Regions from separate parts of the Actinoallomurus sp. NBC_01490 genome, predicted to be linked through region 1. Evidence: riboswitches for the same ligand, from Rfam matches in the RefSeq annotation. Region 1 holds a riboswitch; the other holds the start of a gene.

Region 1 (9,986 bases):
ACCGCCGCGAAGACCCCTCCGTCCGGCGGCGCGGACGACGACACCCTCTCCCCCGGCTCCACCGACGAACCCGGCACGCACTCCGCGGACGAGCCCGCTCCGGCCGACGTGACCAAGCCGGTCATCATCCCGCCCGAGGACGACAAGGCGGACGAGGCGGAGGAGCCCTCGCAGGGCGTACGCCTCGCGGCGGCCTCCTCCAAGGACACACCCGGAAAGCCCGCAAAACCGGGAAAGAAGACCAAGAAACCGCAGGACCGCCGCATCAAGTACGCGCGGCGCGCGGCGTACGTGCTCGGCGTCCTGGTGCTGCTGCCCATCATCGGCTTCGTCGTCGTCTACCTGATGACGCCGGTCCCCAGCTCGGCCCAGCCCACCGCCAAGGCGCAGCAGTCGGTCTTCTACTACAACGACGGCAAGACGGTCATCGCGCGCACCGGCGACTTCGACCGCCGCCCGGTCGACCTGAAGGCCGTCCCCCCGCAGGTGCGCGACGCGGTCATCTCGGCCGAGAACCGCAGCTTCTACAGCGACTCGGGCGTGTCGGTGAAGGGCTCGGCGCGCGCGGTCTGGGCGACGCTGACCGGTGGTTCGATGCAGGGCGGCTCGACCATCACCCAGCAGATGGTGCGCAACTACTACAGCGGCCTGTCCCAGCAGCGCACCGCGAGCCGGAAGCTCAAAGAGATCATGATCGCGCTGAAGGTCTCGCGCGAGAAGGACAAGGACTGGATCCTCCAGCAGTACCTCAACACCATCTACTTCGGCCGCGACGCGTACGGCATCGAGTCGGCCGCGCAGGCGTACTACGGCAAGGACGTGCAGCAGCTCACCCCCGCCGAGGGCGCCTACCTCGCGGCGGCGATCCAGGTGCCGACCTACGCCGGCGACCTCACCATCCCGGGTGCCCAGTCGTACATGCGGTCGCGGTGGCAGTACGTCGTGAGCGGCATGGTCCAGATGGGCGCCATCAGCCAGCAGCAGGTCGCGACGATGAAGTTCCCCACCCCGGCCAAGCAGAAGCAGAAATCGATCTACGCCGGTGACAAGGGCTACATGGTCAGCCTGGCCAAGGCCGAGCTGCGCCGCATGGGCTACACCGACAACCAGATCAACATGGGCGGGCTGAAGGTCCGGACGACCTTCGACAAGGACCTCATGGCCGCCGCGCGGCAGGCGGTCAAGCAGAACATGCCGGCCGGCACGTCGAAGAAGATCCTCACCGGGCTCGTGTCGATCGATCCGGACAACGGCGAGGTCAACGCCTTCTACGGTGGCAAGGACTACATCGACCAGCAGTTCAACAACGCGTTCGACGCGAAGGTCCAGGCGGGTTCGGGCTTCAAGCCGTACGTGCTGGCCGCCGCGCTGGACGACGGCGAGAGCCTCAACACCTACGTCGACGGCAGCTCGCCGCAGACCTTCGCCGGAGTCGCGCTGCACAACGACGAGAACGAGAACTTCGGCATGGTCAACCTCGTCACCGCGACGCAGGACTCCATCAACACCGCGTACGTCAACCTCGGCCAGAAGGTCGGCCTGGGCAAGGTGGTGTCGATGGCGGAGAAGGCCGGCATCCCGGCCGCGCAGCTCGAGCCGCACAAGGACGCCGCGACGCTTCCGCTCGGCGTCGCCGACGTCAGCGTCGAGCAGCAGGCGGCGGGCTACGCGACGTTCGCCTCGGAGGGCGTCTACCACGCGCCGCACGTCATCAGGTCGGTCACCGCGCCCGGCAGCAAGACGCGCAAGGTGACCGAGCCGGGCAAGCGCGCGTTCAGCACGACCGTGGCGCGCGACGCGACGTACGCGATGCAGAAGGTCGTCGACGCCGGCACCGGCACCAACGCCGGGCTGCCCGACCGGAACGCCGCCGGCAAGACCGGGACGACGAGCGACGGCAAGCAGCTGTGGTTCAACGGGTTCATCCCGCAGCTCACGGCCTCGGTCGGCATCTTCCGCAGCGACAACAAGCCGCTGTCCATCCCCGGCTACTCCTCGTACGGCGGTGACCTGCCGGCCCGGATCTGGCGTTCGTACATGGTGCAGGCCGACCAGGTGCTCGACCTGGATCCGAAGTCGTTCGGCGCGCCGTCGGTCTACACCGGCGGGGGCGGGCGGTCGACGACCGTCCCGATCAACCCGCGCCCGCACCCGACCGGGTCGCGGCCGGTGACCCCGCCGCCGACGGGCCCGACGAATCCGGTCCCGCCGACCGACGGCCCGCCCGGGGACGGCGGCGGTGACGGTGGCGGCGGTGGCGGCGACCAGCCGACGGACCCGCCGCCGACCGGCGGGACGCAGCGCAACCTGCAGCGGCACGGCCATCGGATCCCGCACCTGTACGGCTGACCCCGCACGCGCAGACCCGCCCGGAGCACCCGCCCGTAGGCCCTGTCTACGGGACGCTTCGGGCGGGTGTTGTATTCTCTCCGTCAGGTCATGAGCGCCAGCGTCAAGCCCCGGCTAGCTGGCCGGCAACCCTCCGTCCGTGGCGGGGTGCCCCGGGTGATGACCAGGTCCGGCACGACCGTGCCGGACAAGCGCGGACCCCTCTGCGGGTCCCTGGTCCCCGCTGGAGGTTACCCATGTCCCCTGCGTCCGCCGTCGTCGACCTCGCCCCCGCTCCCCTCCGGGTCATCGGTCAGGACGTGCCCGTCCCCCTCGCGGACGGCCGCAGCGTTCCGTACGCCAACCTCGACTACGCCGCGAGCGCGCCCTGTCTGGAGACCGTGCGCGCGGCGATCGACGCCGCCCTGCCCTACTACAGCAGCGTCCACCGCGGGGCGGGCCACGCCTCGCAGGTGACCACCGACCGGTACGAACGCGCGCGGGACACCGTGCGCGCGTTCGTCGGCGCCTGGCGCCGCGACGCGGTCGTGTTCACCCGCAACACCACCGACGCGATGAACCTCCTCGCCCACGCGCTGCCGCAGGGCACCACCGTCGTGGTCTTCGAGTCCGAGCACCACGCGACGCTCCTGCCGTGGCAGCGCGGCGGCCGGGTCGTCCGGCTGCCGGCCCCGGTCTCGCCGTCGGCGGCGGTCGCCGCCGCGGACGAGGCGCTGGCCTCGGCCCCGGCCGGTCCGCGCCTGCTCGTCGTCACCGCCGCCTCGAACGTGACCGGCGAGCTGTGGCCGGTCGCCGAGCTCGCCCGGGTGGCGCGCGAGCACGGGGCGCGCGTCGCCGTGGACGCGGCGCAGCTCGTCCCGCACCGGCCCCTGGACATGACCGCGCTCGACGTGGACTACGTGGCGTTCTCCGGGCACAAGCTGTACGCCCCGTTCGGCGCGGGCTGCCTCGTCGGCCGGGCCGACTGGCTGCGCGCCGCCGAGCCGTACCTGTTCGGCGGCGGCGCGACCGCGAGCGTCGGCGACCAGGTCGTCTGGGCCACCGACCCGGAGGCGCGGCACGAGGCGGGCACGCCGAACGTCCTCGGCGTCGTGGCTCTCGCGGCGGCGTGCGAGGCGCTCACCGACTGGGACACGCTCATCGCGGAGGAGGAGCGGCTGCTGGCCCGGCTGCGCACCGGCCTGGCCGCGATCCCCGGCGTACGGGAGCTGTCCCTGTGGGGCGACCTGAGCCCGCGGGTCGGCATCGTGTCGTTCGTCGTGGACGGCCGCAGCGCACGCGACGTCGCGACCGAGTTGTCCGAGAAGTACGGCATCGGGCTTCGTGACGGAAAGTTCTGCGCACATCCGTTCCTGCGGCGGCTGCTCGGCGAGGGCGCCGGGGGTTGCGACGACGGCGACGGCACGGCGCTGCGCGCGAGCTTCGGCATCGGCACGACCGACCGGCACATCGACCGGCTCCTCACCGCTCTGCGGCGGCTCGGTCACTGAAAGTCGCATGTCATCGACGAAGTGTGCCGCCAGGGCGACCCAGATGTCCGGAGCGCGCCGTGCCGTCCCACCAGACTCGGCATACTCCGAAGCACCGCCGGTTTCATCCGGGTACGGTGGACACTCCGCTATCGAGCTTCCGGGGGGTGGCGACATTGACCGACGCGTGGGAGCCCGCGAATCAGCTCGAACACCAGCTCCGTGACGCGCTACGCGATGGCGACCAGGACACCTACTTCAAACTCGTGAGCGGCGCGGAACTCTTCGTTCCGCTGCCGCCGGGCGAGGCCGAGTCGGTGCTGGCCAACCCGGGGTCGTTCACGTGGCCGACGAGCACCCGCGAGGGCCGTACGCAGGTGCTCGCCTACACCTCCGGTGAGGCCGGGCGCGCGTGCCTGGGCCCGGCCTACCAGCACTTCGTCCACATGACGCTGGCCGACATGGCCCGCACGTGGCCCGACCAGGAGTGGTGGCTCGCGCTGAACTCCGGCCTGCCCATCGAGGGCTACCTGCCGGCCTGGTTCATCGGGCAGCTCACCGCGGGCATCTCGCCGGTTCCCGGCGAGTCGCCGCCGCAGGACGCCGCGGCGGCTCCCGGCGCGGAGACCGCGCCGCCGGCCCAGCAGGCCTCCCCGGTGTCGCAGGGCACGCACGAGTCGCAGCACGCGCAGGAGGCGCCGATCCAGGCCGCTCCGCCCGCTCCGTTGGGCGACGCACCGGCTCCGGACGCGCCTCCCGCGCCGCCGGCGCCGCTCCAGGACGCCGCGCCGCCGTCCGCGCCGCTTCAGGAGCCGGTGCCGCCGACCGCGCCGCTCCAGCAGGTCGCGCCGGCGTCCGCGGAGAACGGCGCGCAGCCGGGCCCCGTCCCCTCCGAGGACGCCTTCGAGACGACCGTGCACGACGGCATCCCGGCCGTGCCGGCGCAGGACGCGCCTCAGCCGTCCGAGCCCGCGCCGGCGCCCGAGTCCGGCCTGCCCGCTCCCCCACCGGCCGAGCCCGCCCCCGCCGAGCCCGCGCCCGTACCCGCCGCCGAGCCGGTGCCGGCCGGCGCCGCCGACCCGGCCGCCGAGGCCGCGCCGGGCACGCCGCCGCCCGCCCCGGCGTACGACGTGCCGCCGCCGCTCGACGGGCCGCTCGACGTGGACGCGTCACCGCTCGTGCTGCACTTCACCCCCGACGCCGAGTTCACGCCGCTCGACGAAGAGGAGCGGAGCCTGCTCGAGGCGGCCACGCGCGGCGACCGCGAGGAGTTCCTGCGGACCCTGCTCAGCGTCCGCCAGATCTGGGTGCCGGTCGTCGACGGCGGCGACTCGATGCTGGCGCCGGGGCGCCCCGGCTTCCAGTGGTACGTCGACGACTCCTCCGGCCGTCCCGTCGTGCCGATCTACACCGGACCGGGGCGGATGCGCGACGCGATGGGCGGTCACCCGTTCGTGCTGTCCGACCTCGCCAAGGTGCTGCGCTTCTGGCCGGACCCGGCGCTGGAGCTCGTCATCAACGGCGGCACCGCGATCGGCGCGTCGGTCCCCGGCGACCGCGTCACCCCGATGGCCGAGCAGGTCGACGCCGCCGCGGCGGCGCGGCTGGCCCGCGACTTCCCGGCGCAGAGCGACGCCGAACGCCAGATGTTCGACGTGCGCGGCGACGCCGACATGGTCGTGAAGGTCCTCATGGACGCCACGGTCTTCCTGCCGGTCTGGAGCCGTACGCCGCCCGCCGTGCAGACCCGGCCGGGCGACCCGTCGTTCCCCTGGTCGGCCGTTCCCGTACGCGGGCGGCCGTCCGTACTCGCGTTCACCTCCTTCGACTGGATGAAGGCGGCGGTCGGCACGACCGGCTTCGTCATGCCGACGTTCGCCGAGCTCGTGGCGGGCTGGCCGGATCACGGCTGGAGCGTGTCGGTCAACCCGGGGACGCCGATCGAGCTGGTCCTGTCCGGTGAGCAGCTCCGTGCGCTGTCCGCCGTCGGCCTGGAGCGGGTGGCCGAGGACATGCCGCCACCCGTGCTGGAGGGCGGGGTGCCGCTCGGCGACGCTCCGGCGCCCGCCGGCGCACCGCGCCGCGAGGACGACGCCGAGGCGGCGCGTACCGACGTGCCGCAGGAGGCCGGCGCGCGGCCCGAAGCCACCGCCGACCGTCCGGCCGAGGCGCCGCGCGGGCCGTTCGCCATCATGCAGAAGGTCGTGCCGCACGACCAGGTCGCGTGGCACCTGGAGCAGGCGTACGACCGGGTGGCCGGCTTCGTGCACCGGGTCCAGGACGTGGTCGACCTGAACACCCCGAAGCTGCTGTACGAGTCCCTCGGCCTGCTGCGCGAGGGCTCGCCGTTCCACCCGGACGACACCGAGGTCCACGTCATCCGCTGGCCCGCGTACCGGTCCGGGCTCTACCGCATCCCGTTCGGCGGCCAGACCGAAGAGGCGATGCGGGCGTGGGGCGACGGCGGCTGGGTGCTCGAGCACCCGCCTTTCGGCGGTGACGGCTTCGCGCCGGGCAGCGCCGGCAGCATCCGCGAGTACAAGGTCGACAGCATGCGCCTGCCGCACGGCTCGGAGATGTACGCCATCGGCAGCGACGCCTCCGAACGCTTCGTCGCGCGCTGGGACGCCGACCGGCTGGTCTGGGGGGACACGGAGTGATTCGCGACGGCTACACCGCACGCTGGCGCGGCGCGGAGTACGACGCCACGCCCGGCGTCGACGGCGAGGTGCGGCTCTACGCCACCGAGCCCGCGGAGGGGTTCGACGAGGTGGGCCCGGCCCGGTTCGTTCGCGTGGTCCGCGACGCCGAGGTGGACGACCTGCGGTACGTCCGGACGCACTGCACGTGGCGCGGAGAGCCTTTCGTCGTCATCGGGGAGCACAGCGGCTGGGTGCGGCTGGAGTACGCCGGTGGCCGCGCCCCGGTCGCGGCGGCGCTGGGCCTGGAGACGGTCGACGCCGGCGTGTACCAGATCTGGGTCTCACGCGAAGAGATCGACCAACTACGCGAGGAGAACATTTAGGGCATTCGGGGCGACAAGTTCGCTTGCCCTGTTGATTGATCGGCCTTGACGTGATCGCATGATTCTTACCTCACGCATGACGAAGCGTAGGGTTGAAATCAACGACAAGCGTTGAGGAGGTCGTGGGCGGTGCTCGCACGATCGGTACGAACCCCACTGATCATCAGCGTTGGCACAGGCATCGTCCTGGTCAGCGGCACCGCGGCAGCCCTCGCGGAGGCGACGGACAGCCCGTCCCCCACGACGTCGGCCTCGGGCTCCGAGAGCCCCAGCCCGACCCCGACCCCCACGCCGCCCGACCCAACGCTGTCTGTGACCTTTACGCACGTGCCTAGCTCAGTGCGCCAAGGGCAAAAGGCGACGATGTATGTGCAGGTCACACCGCATATTCCCGACGGTTCCAAGGCCCCGACCGGGCTCACGCTGCATGTCGGAAGCTCACAGGCGACTGTCCTGTTCGAGTCAAACAGCAAGCACGACCTCGCCATCAAGTCGCTGGCCTATACGAAGTCGGTAGCTATTACCGTTTCTGTCCCGAGTGACATGTCCACCAAACGCAAGGTGGGGGTGTGGGCACAGGCCGACGCGGACAACACCCCCGTGGCGAACGCGAGCCCGTCCCTGTCGTTGTCGGTGAAGGCCAAGTCATCGTCCTCGTCTTCGTCATCCTCGAAGTCCGGTGGGTCGAGTAAGAGCAGCGGGTCGAGTAAGAGCAGCAGCGGTAGCAGCAGTTCCAGTACGTCGGATCTGCCGAGCGGGCTGGGGTCGTCCGGGAGCACGCCGGCGCCGTCCGTCGCTCCGTCGAACGATCCGGCCGTGTTGCCCTCGATCGCGCCGTCGCAGACGCCGTCGACCGCTCCGGTCATGAATACCAGCAACTCCCAGCAGATGCGCGGGACCGCCGACGCGGCCGACGAGCTCACCTTCGACAAGCTGGCCAGCACCCAGGCGGCCTGGCTCGCCGCGCTTCTCGTCGCCTTCTCCCTGCTCCTGACGCAGGTACGGCTCGGCCGGGCCCACGCTCGCACGCCGAAGCAGAAGGGCGCGCACCGCAGGACGCGCCGTCCCGGCGGCGGCGCGCACTGACGTCCGCGCCGCGCGCGCTACAGGACGCCGGGGCGCATCAGTTCGTGGCAGGCGATCGCCGCGGCCGCGACCACGTTGAGCGAGTCGACGCCGCGGTCCATCGCGTCGCCGCTCATCGGGATGCAGACGGGTTCGTCGGCTTCGCGGAGCCAGCGGGAGGACAGGCCGTCGCCCTCCGCGCCGAGCATCAGGGCGACCCGCTCTCCCCGCGGCGCCTTGCCGATCGGCGTGGCCGCCTGGTCCGGGGTGAGCGCCAGCAGCGTGAACCCGGCCGCGCGCAGTTCGTCCAGGCCGCCGTGCCAGTCGGTCATCCGGGCGTACGGCACGGCGAAGACCGCGCCCATCGATACCTTGACCGAACGCCGGTACAGCGGGTCCGCGCACCGGGGTGACAGGACGACCGCCTCGACGCCGAGGGCCGCCGCGCACCGGAAGATCGCCCCGACGTTGCCGTGGTCGACGAGGTCCTCCAGCACGAGGATGCGGCGTACGCCCGGCAGGAGCGCGCCGGTCGGCGGCAGCGGCAGGCGCTCCATCGACGCGAGCGCGCCGCGGTGCACCGGGAACCCGGTCACCGCCTCGGCCACCGCGTCCTCCACGACGTACACCGGCGCGTCGCCGAGCACGTCGGACAGGGGCTCGACCCAGCGGCGCGCGGCCAGCACGGAGCGTACGGGATGGCCCGTGGCGATCGCCCGGCGGATGACCTTCTCCCCCTCGGCCATGAACAGGCCGTGCTCGGCCTCCAGGCTCTTGCGGAGGTTGACGTCGCGCAGGCGGGTGTAGTCGGCGAGACGCGGGTCGGCCGGGTCGGCGACGGGGATCAGGCGGGCCATGCCTCCAGTATCGCGACCCGAGCGCCCCCCGGGCGCCTCGCCCGGCCCGGTCAGGGCAGCCGGAGCTCGGTGAAGAGCGCTCGGTGGTCGCTGGCGGGCTGGAGGTAGATCTTGACCCGTTCGATCGCGCAGCGCCGGTCGGCGAGCACGTGGTCGATCGTGATCGGCGGCCACGGCCGGAACGTCGGCACGAGGCCCTGCCCGGTCGCGTCCGCGGCGTCCGTGAAGCCCTCGCCGATCAGGTGGCGCAGCGGTGCGTGGTCGAGTGTGGCGTTGAAGTCGCCCGTGACGATGCCGACCTCACCGTGCGGGGTGGGCGTCGGGATCTGCTTCAGGTCGTGCCGCCACCTCGCGGCGTCCGGGCCGAGCGGCGCCGGCGGGTGCGCGGCCGTGAAGCGCACGGGCGCGGCGCCCGGCACCTGCAGGGTCGCGTTCACCATCGCGAAGGTGGTGGATCCGCGGTCGGGCCGTTCGGTCAGCGGATAGCGGGAGTACAGGCCGGTGCCCTCCGGGCCGCCGCGCGGATCGATCACCCGGTACGGCATCAGGCCCTCGATGCCCGCCGCGTCGAGCCGCTCGGCCGCCGCCGGGGTGAACTCCTGCACGCTGAGCACGTCGGCGCCCGTACGCCGGACCAGGTCGACCAGGCCGGCGTCACCTGCCTGGCCGAACTTGAGGTTGGCGGTGAGGATCCGCAGGCGCGGGCCGGTCGCGTCCGGCTGCCCGCCGCCGAACGCCCTCGGCAGCACGATGCCGGCGTACACCGCGGCGACGGCGACCGTGACCCCGAGCGCGATCCAGTTGCGGGTCAGCGCGGCGACGGCGAGCGGGATGACCACGCCCGCCGCGACGTACGGCACCACGGCCATCGCCGGGATCAGGATCGAGGAGAAGGAGGACATCCGGTCGACACCGACGAGGCGCGCGGCCGCCCAGAGCAGCCAGATCGCCACGAGAATCCAGGTGATCACCGTTGTCCACCGCCGCCGAGTGGCCGGTCGTGCCGTCGCGTCGTCGTCCCGTACGGTCGCGAGTCTCGTCATGCTGCGCTCCCCCCGTAGCCGTGGGCCCCTGCCCTACTGTGCACGACGAAGCTGAGCGGCGGGTTCAGGTTCGGCCGTATACCAGACCGAATCCGTTGACGCCACGTGGGCGGGCCGTCACCGGCGCTCGCCCCGGGCGGTGGGGTCAACCGGACGTAACAGGATTTCTTACCGGAGC
Region 2 (9,986 bases), 4.5 Mb from region 1:
GAGCCGGTTGATGACCTCGACGCCCCGCGCGACCTCGGTGGCGAGCCGGATCGCCTCGGACACCGGCAGGGTGCGGCCCCGCATCCGGTCCGCGAGCGTGCCGAGGTCGGCGTAGGACATGACGAAGTAGGGGCGCCCGTCGGGGAGTTCGCCGATGTCGTGCACGCGCACGAGCCGCTCGGAGTCGGCACGGCGCAGTATCTTGGCCTCTTCCAGGAAGCGGTTGCGCACGTCGAGGTCGTCGATGAGCCCGCCGGCCAGCACCTTCACCGCGACCTGGGCATCGAGCACCTCGTCGTGGGCGAGCCACACGGAGGCGAAGGCCCCTGATCCCAGAACACGATCGATTCGGTAACGGCCGACGGCCGAAGGCATGGACACCCCCGTATCATGCCCAATGCGGGGCGATGGTGAGGGCGAGGACGGGTCATGGCGTACGACGAGCGGACCGAACAACTGGCGCAGCGAGCCGCCGGGGGCGATCGGGCGGCGCTCGAAGCACTACTGCGGGTGATCGAGCCGGACGTGCTCCGGCACTGCTCGCGGTTCCTTCCGTGCCGGCAGGACGCCGAAGAGGCCTGCCAGGACGCGCTGATGCAGGTCGCGCGCAACATCAACCGCTTCGAGGGCCGGTCGCGCTTCACGACGTGGCTGCACGTCGTGGTGGCCAACTCCGCGCGCTCGACGTACCGGTCGCTCAAGCGCCGCTCGATGGAACAGGCCGGTGAGCTGCCCGACCAGCGGCCGGACCCCCGCCGCACGAGCGTCATCGCCGGCTCGCGCGTGGACATCCTCGACGCGATGGAAGACCTGGAGCGCCGCAAGCCCGACCTCATCGAGGCGCTGGTGCTGCGCGACGTGTCGCAGCTGGAGTACACCGAGATCGCCACGCAGCTCAACCTTCCGCTGGGCACGGTGAAGTCGCGCATCCACGAGGCCCGCAAGCAGGTCCGGCAGAGCCTCGGCGACGGCTACAACTGATGCCGGGTCCGGTCCCGGCCGTCGCTCATCTGCGGCGCGCCCGCGACCTGATCGACCGGTGCTTCGCCGAGCCGCTCGACCTCGACGCCATGGCCCGCGCGGCGGGATTCTCCCGCTACCACTTCGCACGCGCCTTCCGCGCGGCGTACGGGGAGACGCCGCGCGCGAACCTCACCCGGCGCCGCATCGAACGCGCCCAGGACCTCCTGCGCGCCGCGAACCTCACGGTCACCGAGATCTGCCACCTGGTGGGCTTCTCCAGCCTGGGCTCCTTCAGCGCGCGGTTCTCCGAGTTCGTCGGCGTCCCGCCACGAGCGCACCGCCGAGCAGATCCAGGAGCTGGTCGGCAAGGGCGTGCTCGTTGGAGACGGCCGACTTCCGCAAGGCGTACGAGGAGCTGTCCGCGCGCGGCGTCGTCTTCGTGTAGAAGCCGGCCGAGCGGCCGTACGGCATCGAGGCCGTACGGCGCGACCACTCGGGCAACTGGTTCAGCGTCTCTGATTGGCTAAGTGATCCCTGGTGTCGCCCAAGGATGTGAGCCAATCGCCTTCGTGCCCTGGTGCTGAACGGCGGGAGCCGACAACCCTCGTGGCACGTCCCTCCGGACGCTGGTCGGTGGGGTCTCGGACTCCACCGAGGAGGGTGCCCGGCGTCGCCTGGGCGCCGGGCGTGCTCGTGACAGTCTGCCATAGGACGACTACGGATCGCTAATCCGACTGGTGAGCCTCACGCAACGGATGGAGTGATCGCACCCCGGCCGGGGTGGCTGGCTCAGCCGAGGGCGCTGAGCTGGTCGGCGAACCACTGCTGCGGCGGCAGGGCGGTCGCGGCGGCGGCGAGGCGCTTGCAGCGCTCGGAGCGTTCGTCGGCCGGCATCAGCAGGGCCTGGTGCAGCGCCTCCGCGGTCTGCGACACGTCGAAGGGGTTCACCATGATGGCGTCGCCGGACATCTCGTCGGCGGCGCCCGCCTGGTCCGACAGCACGAGGGCGCAGCCGTTCTTCGACAGCGCCGGACCCTCCTTGGCCACGAGGTTCATGCCGTCGCGGATGGGGTTCACCAGCAGCACGTCGGCCATGCCGTACGCCGCGAGCGACCGTGGGTAGTCGTCGTTGACCTGCAGAATCAGCGGGTCCCACGTGCCGTCGCCGAACTCGTCGGAGATCTCGGCGGCGATCCGCTGCACGGCGGCGGTGTACTCCCGGTACTCCGGCAGGTCGTGCCGCGACGGGTAGGCGAACGCCAGGTGCATCACCCGGCCGTGCCATTCGGGGTGCTTGGCGAGCAGCTCGCGGTAGGCGGCCAGGCCGCGCACGATGTTCTTGGACAGCTCGGTGCGGTCGATGCGTACGATCAGCCGCCGGTCGCCGACCTGCTCGCGCAGTGCCGCGGCGCGGGCGGTCACGTCCGGCTCGGCGGCGCGGGCCCGCAGGGCGTCGCCGTCGACGCCGAGGCCGTGCACGCCGATGCGGGTGACGTGGCCCTGGTGGGTGACCGTACGGGCGTCACGGTCGACGCGGGCGCCCAGGACCGCCGCGCAGCAGTCGACGAACGCCTCGGCCCAGCGCCGCGTCTGGAACCCGGCGTGGTCGGCGCCGAGGATGCCCTCGAGCACCTGGCGTCCGATGTCGTCCGGCAGCAGCCGGTAGTACTCCGGCGGCGCCCACGGCGTGTGCGAGAAGTGCGTGATCTTCACGTCCGACCGGCGTTCGCGCAGGAGCGTGGGCACGAGTGTCAGGTGGTAGTCCTGTACGGCGACCTTCGCGCCGTGCGCGGCGTCCTGGGCGAGCGCGTCGGCGAAGGCCGCGTTGTAGGCCTCGTAGGACTGCCAGTCGCGGCGCGACCGCGCGTCGAAGTGCGGTTTGTTCGGGGTGTCGTACAGCATGTGGTGCACGAACCACAGCGTGGAGTTGGCGACCGCGTTGTAGGCGCGGTGGAAGGTGCCCGGCGGGATGTCCAGCATGCGGACGGCGCCGATGCCGGGGACGTCGAGCCGGCCCTCCTCCGCACGTCGCGCCGCCGCACGGTCGGCGTCGGAGAGCGTGGCGCAGACCCACAGGATGTCGCCGCTGAGTTCGCCCAGCGCGGACACGAGCCCGCCGCCGCCGCGTCGCATCGACAGTGCACCGTCGTCGGCCAGCGAGAAGGAGACCGGGCCACGGTTGGACGCGACGAGCACCTGCGTGTCAGCCATGGGGGGAGAGTAACCGGCCGTCGTGGGCCCCAATCGCCGAAGGTCGGCCTCTGTCCGTTTCGTGACCATACGGATGCTCACCGTGGCGTGAGATCCGTCTCGTGTCTCGCGCGCTGAGACCCCGGGCTGGCCAAAGAACCGGTCAGTCACGTATACAGTTCCTGATACAACTCAATACCGCTCATCCAGAGGGGTGGAGGGACCGGCCCGTCGAAGCCCCGGCAACCCTCCCGGACACGCGGTCCAGTGCGGCGCAGCCGCGCCGCAACTCGCCGACAGATGCGAGGCCGCCCGGGACAGGTGCCAACTCCGGCTCGTGACCAAGGTGGCACGAGAAAGATGAGGAGAGAGGCCTCGCTCCATGTCGCAGACTGCCGTCCGAAACCTCGGCCCCGCGACCGCACTTGCGTGCCGCGAATGCGGCGAATCCTACGATCTCGGCCCACGCTATGCCTGTGAGCAGTGTTTCGGGCCCCTCGAAGTCACCTACGACTACTCCCAGGTGAGCCGGGAGCGCATCGAGGCGGGTCCGCGGAACATCTGGCGCTACCGTGACCTGCTTCCGGTGCCCCCGAACGTCGCCGAGACCCCGAACACCGAGCCCGGCTTCACGCGCCTGGTCCGCGCCGACAACCTCGCCGAGGCGCTCGGCGTCCGCGCGCTGTGGGTCAAGGACGACAGCGGCAACCCCACGCACTCCTTCAAGGACCGCGTGGTCGGCGTCGCCCTCGCCGCCGCCCGCGAGCTGGGCTTCAAGGTGCTGGCCTGCCCGTCCACCGGAAACCTCGCCAACGCGGTGGCCGCCGCGGCGGCGCGCGCGGGCATCCGCAGCGCGGTGTTCGTCCCGTCGAACCTGGAGCGGCAGAAGATCGTCACGACCGCGGTGTACGGCGGCACGTTCGTCACCGTGGACGGCAACTACGACGACGTCAACCGCCTCGCCTCCGAGATCGCCGGGGAGCAGGACGACTGGGCGTTCGTCAACGTCAACGTGCGGCCCTACTACGCCGAGGGCTCCAAGACGATCGGGTACGAGGTGGCCGAGCAGCTCGGCTGGCGGCTGCCCGACCAGATCGTCGTCCCGATCGCCTCCGGCTCGCAGCTCACCAAGATCGACAAGGCGTTCCAGGAGCTCATCAAGCTCGGCCTCGTCGAGGACAGGCCGTACAAGATCTTCGGCGCCCAGGCGACCGGCTGCTCGCCGGTCGCCGCGGCCTTCAAGGCCGGGCACGACGTCGTACGGCCGGTCAAGCCCGACACGATCGCCAAGTCCCTCGCCATCGGCAACCCGGCGGACGGCCCGTACGTCCTGGACGCCGTCCGGCGCACCGGCGGTGCCATCGAGGACGTCTCCGACGACGAGGTGGTGGACAGCATCGGGCTGCTCGCGCGCACCGAGGGCATCTTCGGCGAGACCGCCGGCGGTGTCACGCTGGGTTCGCTGCGCAAGCTGCTGGCCTCGGGCGCGCTCGACCCGGACGCCGAGACCGTGTTCATCAACTCCGGTGACGGCCTGAAGACCCTCGACGCGGTGGCGCCGGTCGCCAAGCCGTCGGCGAACATCGCCCCCACCTTCGACGCTTTCCGAAAGGCAGGCCTGGTATGAGCTCGATCAGCGTGCGTATCCCGACGATCCTTCGGAACTACACCGGCGGTGAGTCCGAGGTGACGGCGTCCGGGACGACGGTACGCGAGGTCGTGGCGGACCTGGAGGCCAGTTTCTCCGGGATCGCCGCCCGAATCCTTGACGAAAACGGCAAAATCCGCCGTTTCGTCAACGTCTATGTCGGCGAAGAGGATGTCCGATTCGCCGATGGCCTCGACACCGCCACCCCCGACGGCACGCAGGTTTCGATCATCCCTGCCGTCGCCGGCGGTTAGGCGCCGGGCGCGTCAGGGCATTTTTACTAGCCCGTGCCGAAGTTCCCATTTCAATGAACTCACATTGACCAGGATCGGCCGTCCGCTCATCTTGGGTAAAGGGTGTTCCACGGACCGTAGCCGTGTGTATGGTCGGCGATGGTCATCGCGGCGCACCCGTGCTGACCGTCGGGTTCCGCGCCTCCGGCGGGCTCGAGTCGGTAGCCGTGGGAATGACCACGGGAATTGCCCTGGTGGGAGTTGTTAGGAATGGCACAAGGCACCGTCAAGTGGTTCAACGCGGACAAAGGCTACGGCTTCATCGCGGTCGACGGTGGCAGGGACGTGTTCGTGCACTATTCGGCCATCCTCGCTGATGGCTACCGCAGCCTCGAGCAGGGGCAGCGGGTCGAGTTCGAGATCACCCAGAGCGACCGGGGTCCGCAGGCGGAGTCGGTTCGCACGCTCTGATCGGTATAGCTCGGTCGAGGCCCGGCGCCTGGCGCGCCGGGCCTTGGCATGTCGGTGACCAGGTGAGACGGGGTACGGCTTGCACTCTCCTGGGTAGAGTGCTAAACACGACATTGGCACTCGGCCATTGAGAGTGCCAGCCCTGAATAAGCGATCGAGGCGACGAGGCCTCACACCCGGCGGCGGCATGGAAACCGCCGGGCAGGTCGTCCGTCGCGGGCGTCGACTCGATCCAGTGATAGCCACCCCGTTCCGGGAGGATCTGGAGCCTATGGCTGCAAAGATGATCGCGTTCGATGAGGACGCGCGGCGCGGCCTCGAGCGCGGCATGAACCAGCTCGCCGACGCCGTGAAGGTCACCCTCGGTCCCAAGGGCCGCAACGTCGTGTTGGAGAAGAAGTGGGGCGCCCCCACGATCACCAACGACGGTGTGTCGATCGCCAAGGAGATCGAGCTCGAGGACCCGTGGGAGAAGATCGGCGCGGAGCTGGTCAAGGAGGTCGCGAAGAAGACCGACGACGTCGCGGGTGATGGCACCACCACGGCCACCGTCCTGGCCCAGGCGCTGGTCCGCGAGGGCCTGCGCAACGTCGCCGCCGGCGCGAACCCGATGTCGCTGAAGCGGGGCATCGAGTCCGCCGTCGAGCGGGTGAGCGAGGAGCTTTCCAAGATCGCCAAGGACGTGGAGACGAAGGAGCAGATCGCCTCCACGGCCTCTATTTCCGCTGGTGACACCTCGATCGGTGAGATGATCGCCGAGGCGATGGACAAGGTCGGCAAGGAAGGTGTGATCACGGTCGAGGAGAGCCAGACCTTCGGTCTGGAGCTCGAGCTGACCGAGGGCATGCGCTTCGACAAGGGCTACGTGTCGCACTACTTCGTGACCGACCCGGAGCGCATGGAGGCCGTCTTCGACGACCCCTACATCCTCATCGCCAGCTCGAAGATCTCGGCCAACAAGGACCTCGTGCCGGTCCTCGAGCAGGTCATGCAGAGCGGTAAGCCGCTCGTCATCATCGCCGAGGACGTCGAGGGCGAGGCCCTGGCCACCCTGGTCGTCAACAAGATCCGCGGTGTCTTCAAGTCCGTGGCCGTCAAGGCTCCGGGTTTCGGTGACCGTCGGAAGGCGATGCTGCAGGACATCGCGATCTTGACCGGTGGCCAGGTGGTGTCGGAGGACATCGGTCTGAAGCTGGAGAACACCACGCTGGACATGCTGGGCCAGGCCAAGCGTGTCGTGGTGACCAAGGACGAGACCACCATCGTCGACGGCGCGGGTAACACCGACGACATCGCGGGCCGGGTGAACGAGATCCGGGTCGAGATCGACAACAGCGACTCCGACTACGACCGGGAGAAGCTCCAGGAGCGCCTCGCCAAGCTCGCCGGTGGTGTGGCCGTCATCAAGGCGGGTGCGGCGACCGAGGTGGAGCTGAAGGAGCGCAAGCACCGGATCGAGGACGCCGTCCGCAACGCCAAGGCCGCCGTGGAGGAGGGCATCGTCCCCGGTGGCGGCGTGGCGCTGTTGCAGGCGGGCACGGGCGCGTTCGACAAGATCGATCTTGAGGGTGATGAGGCCACCGGTGCCTCCATCGTCAAGCGGGCGCTGGAGGAGCCGCTCAAGCAGATCGCGGTCAACGCCGGTCTGGAGGGCGGTGTGGTGGCCGAGCGGGTCCGCTCGCTGGAGCCGGGTCAGGGGTTGAACGCCGCGTCCGGTGAGTACGTGAACATGTTCGAGGCGGGCATCATCGACCCGGCCAAGGTGACGCGTTCGGCGCTGCAGAACGCGGCGTCCATCGCGGCGCTGTTCCTGACGACCGAGGCCGTCGTCGCCGAAAAGCCCGAGAAGGAGAAGGCCCCGGCCGCTCCCGACGCGGGCGGCATGGACTTCTAAGTCCTGCAACGTCAGGGGCGGCCCTCGGTGCTGGGGCCGCCCCTTTCGTTATGCGTTTCGAGGGGAATCGAATCCTGTCCCCGCTCCGCCGTGTCGGTCGTACACTTCGCGCGTGGACCTTTTCAACACCCCTGTGCTCGTTTACGACCAGCCGCCGGAGATGTTCTCGGTCGAGGCGAAGTACACCATCTGGAATCCGCAGGGTCAGCCGGTCGCCAATGTCGCGGAACAGGGCGTGGGCGGAGCCCAGAAGGCCTGGCGCGTGCTCAACCAGCGCCGCAACGACCAGGCCAAGCGCGACCTTCTCGTCACCAGGCCCGACGGCATGCCCTATTTCTGGGTGAACAAGCCGTACTCCTACGTCGGCACGCCGAAGATCGACGTCGTCACGCCACAGGGGCAGTTGATCGGCCATCTCCGCAAGCGGGCCCTGCAGGGCTACGAGATGCTCGACGCGTACGAGCGCCAGATCGGCTACTTCGACCACATGAGCTCCCAGGTGACCGACTGGCAGAACGTCCAGATCGCGTCCTTCCGGCGGGCCGGGGGTGTGGGCGACTACATCTCACAGATGTTCAGCGGCGCCGACCGCTACGTGCTGCAGCTCAACTTCCAGCTCCCCGAGCCGATCCGCACGCTGACGCTGGCCTGCCCCCTCGCCTACGACACGACCCGGTCCTCCAACCGCGGGATGGGTGGTTTCCTGGGCATCTGAAGGCCGGAGGTCGCTCCCTCACAGCGGCTCGCCGGACTCCAGGAGCGACTTGAGGCCGGCGATGACGCGCGGCCAGCCGTTGCTCACGTCCGGCAGTACGGCGCTGCCGGGGTCGAAGCCGTCATGGGTCACCGTCAGCTTCACCGCGGCTCCCTCCTCCTCCAGGTCGAACGTGACCTTCGACCGGGACTCGGCGGCCAGCGCGGCCAGGGCGTCCGCGGACTTTCCGGCGTACTCCGCCCACTCGGGCGTGAAGGTGTGCCAGGTGTAGGACAGCCGCCGGTACGGCTCGCTGACCAGTACCACCTGCTCCGGGTCGCTCGTCTCGAACCCGCCTTCCCGCCAGGTCATCGGCGCGCCCGCCGACCAGTCCGTGCCGAACTCGACGCCCCAGTAGCGCTTGGTGAACACCGGATCGGTGAGCGCCTGCCAGAGCTGTTCGGGCGTGGTCCTGATGTAGGTGACGTAGACGAACTCGGGCTTACTCATCAGGCGGTCCTCCAGTGAGGTCTTCAGGTCGGCGAGCGCGTGCACCCGCTCGCGGTGGTACCGGTTGATCCAGCGTTCGGCGATCTCGTTGATGGGCGCGGCGTTGAGGTAGTGCAGCTTCTCCCGGCCGTGCCGGACGCTCGTCACGAGGCCGGCGGCCTCCAGCACCGCGAGGTGCTTGGTGACGGCCTGGCGGGTCATGCCCGACTTGGTGCACAGCTCACGCAGGCTCTGGCCGCTGCGCGCGTTGAGGCTGTCGAGCAGCCGCCGGCGTGTGGTGTCGGCGAGTGCCTTGAAGACCGCGTCCATCCCCGTCCCTCGAACAAAAGGCAACCTTCCGGTTGCATGAGAATTTAGGCAACTCCAAGGTTGCGTGTCAATCCCGGGGCACCGTACGGAGGTGTACGGCCCGCCCGCCGGATCGGCTCAGCGCGCGTCCCGCGCCGAAGCCAGCTCCTTGAAGATGCCGGTGAGGCCGAGCTCGAACCGGTGGGTGAGGCCGGGGCGGCCGGTGAGCTCGTCGGCCACGGCCACCAGATCGGGGTAGCGATCGGCGGGCAGGTCACGGAGGAACTCGTTGATCTGCGTCAGGCGCGCCTGGTTGGCGGCGCCCTTGCCGAAGGCGACCTCCTGGGCGGCGAAACCGACGACGTAGAACATCAACAGCAGGTAGCCGTAGCCGGAGAGGCGGTTGTCGAAGCCGGCCCGGCGGAGGACGCCGATGACATGGTCGGCCAGCCGCAGCCCGCCCGGGCCGAACGGAATCCGGCCGGGAAGCAGCCGGACCACCGCGGGGTGGGCCAGGAGGACCTGGCGCAGCTCCAGTCCGATGCCGACCAGCCGATCGGCCCAGTCGCGGCCGTCGTCGTCGGCCAGCGGGCACAGGCCGATGACGGTGTCGATCAGCAGCTCGAAGAGCTCGTCCTTGCTGCGGACGTGCCAGTACAGCGACGGGGACTTGATGTCGAGGGCGACGGCCAGCTTGCGCATGCTGAACGCGTCGTACCCCTGCTCGTCGAGCAGCTTGAGCGCGGTCTGGGCGATCCGCGCGCGGTCGAGCCGGGGATCGGCCTCCTCTGCCGGGGTCGGAAAGCCGAGCTCGTGCGGTGTCATCCGTGTCTCCCCTGCCGTTTCGCCTTCCGACAATCTAGCAGTGCGAGGGTCTCCCTACCGATGCTAGTCTCCACCTTGCACTGCTAGGGAGATGGAGAGTTGGCGGCCATGCCGTATCCGCATGTGATCATCGTTGGTGCCGGGCTGGGCGGCCTGTGCCTGGCGCAGGGACTCCGGCGATCCGGGGTGAGCTTCGCCGTCTACGAAGGCGACCAGTCCCTCACCTCGCGCCCCCAGGGCTACCGCATCCACATCGACGGGCAGGGCGAC

The links. A riboswitch is a leader RNA that binds a small molecule or an ion and turns the genes downstream of it on or off. The one in region 1 is predicted to bind S-adenosylmethionine.
Region 2: it holds a riboswitch for S-adenosylmethionine, as region 1 does, so the genes downstream of both, thrC (threonine synthase) here and OG417_RS13475 (aminotransferase class V-fold PLP-dependent enzyme) in region 1, are expected to answer to the same signal.

What each region holds. Positions count from the first base shown of each region.
Region 1 is NZ_CP109433.1:2,761,976-2,771,961, reverse strand. Features, by position in the region: gene OG417_RS13480 (transglycosylase domain-containing protein) at 1-2,349, shown strand, start outside; SAM riboswitch class IV at 2,436-2,549, shown strand; gene OG417_RS13475 (aminotransferase class V-fold PLP-dependent enzyme) at 2,586-3,839, shown strand; gene OG417_RS13470 (SseB family protein) at 3,986-6,478, shown strand; gene OG417_RS13465 (hypothetical protein) at 6,475-6,843, shown strand; gene OG417_RS13460 (hypothetical protein) at 7,344-7,709, opposite strand; gene OG417_RS13455 (hypothetical protein) at 7,708-7,929, shown strand; gene OG417_RS13450 (TrmH family RNA methyltransferase) at 7,947-8,765, opposite strand; gene OG417_RS13445 (endonuclease/exonuclease/phosphatase family protein) at 8,816-9,808, opposite strand.
Region 2 is NZ_CP109433.1:10,074,073-10,084,058, reverse strand. Features, by position in the region: gene OG417_RS46305 (serine/threonine-protein kinase) at 1-375, opposite strand, end outside; gene OG417_RS46300 (RNA polymerase sigma factor) at 430-981, shown strand; partial or broken gene OG417_RS46295 (helix-turn-helix transcriptional regulator) at 981-1,247, shown strand; gene OG417_RS46290 (hypothetical protein) at 1,255-1,464, opposite strand; gene OG417_RS46285 (alpha,alpha-trehalose-phosphate synthase (UDP-forming)) at 1,753-3,174, opposite strand; SAM riboswitch class I at 3,353-3,520, shown strand; gene thrC (threonine synthase) at 3,536-4,780, shown strand; gene OG417_RS46275 (MoaD/ThiS family protein) at 4,777-5,055, shown strand; gene OG417_RS46270 (cold-shock protein) at 5,305-5,505, shown strand; gene groL (chaperonin GroEL) at 5,777-7,399, shown strand; gene OG417_RS46260 (hypothetical protein) at 7,512-8,114, shown strand; gene OG417_RS46255 (ArsR/SmtB family transcription factor) at 8,133-8,912, opposite strand; gene OG417_RS46250 (TetR/AcrR family transcriptional regulator C-terminal domain-containing protein) at 9,030-9,716, opposite strand; gene OG417_RS46245 (FAD-dependent oxidoreductase) at 9,825-9,986, shown strand, end outside.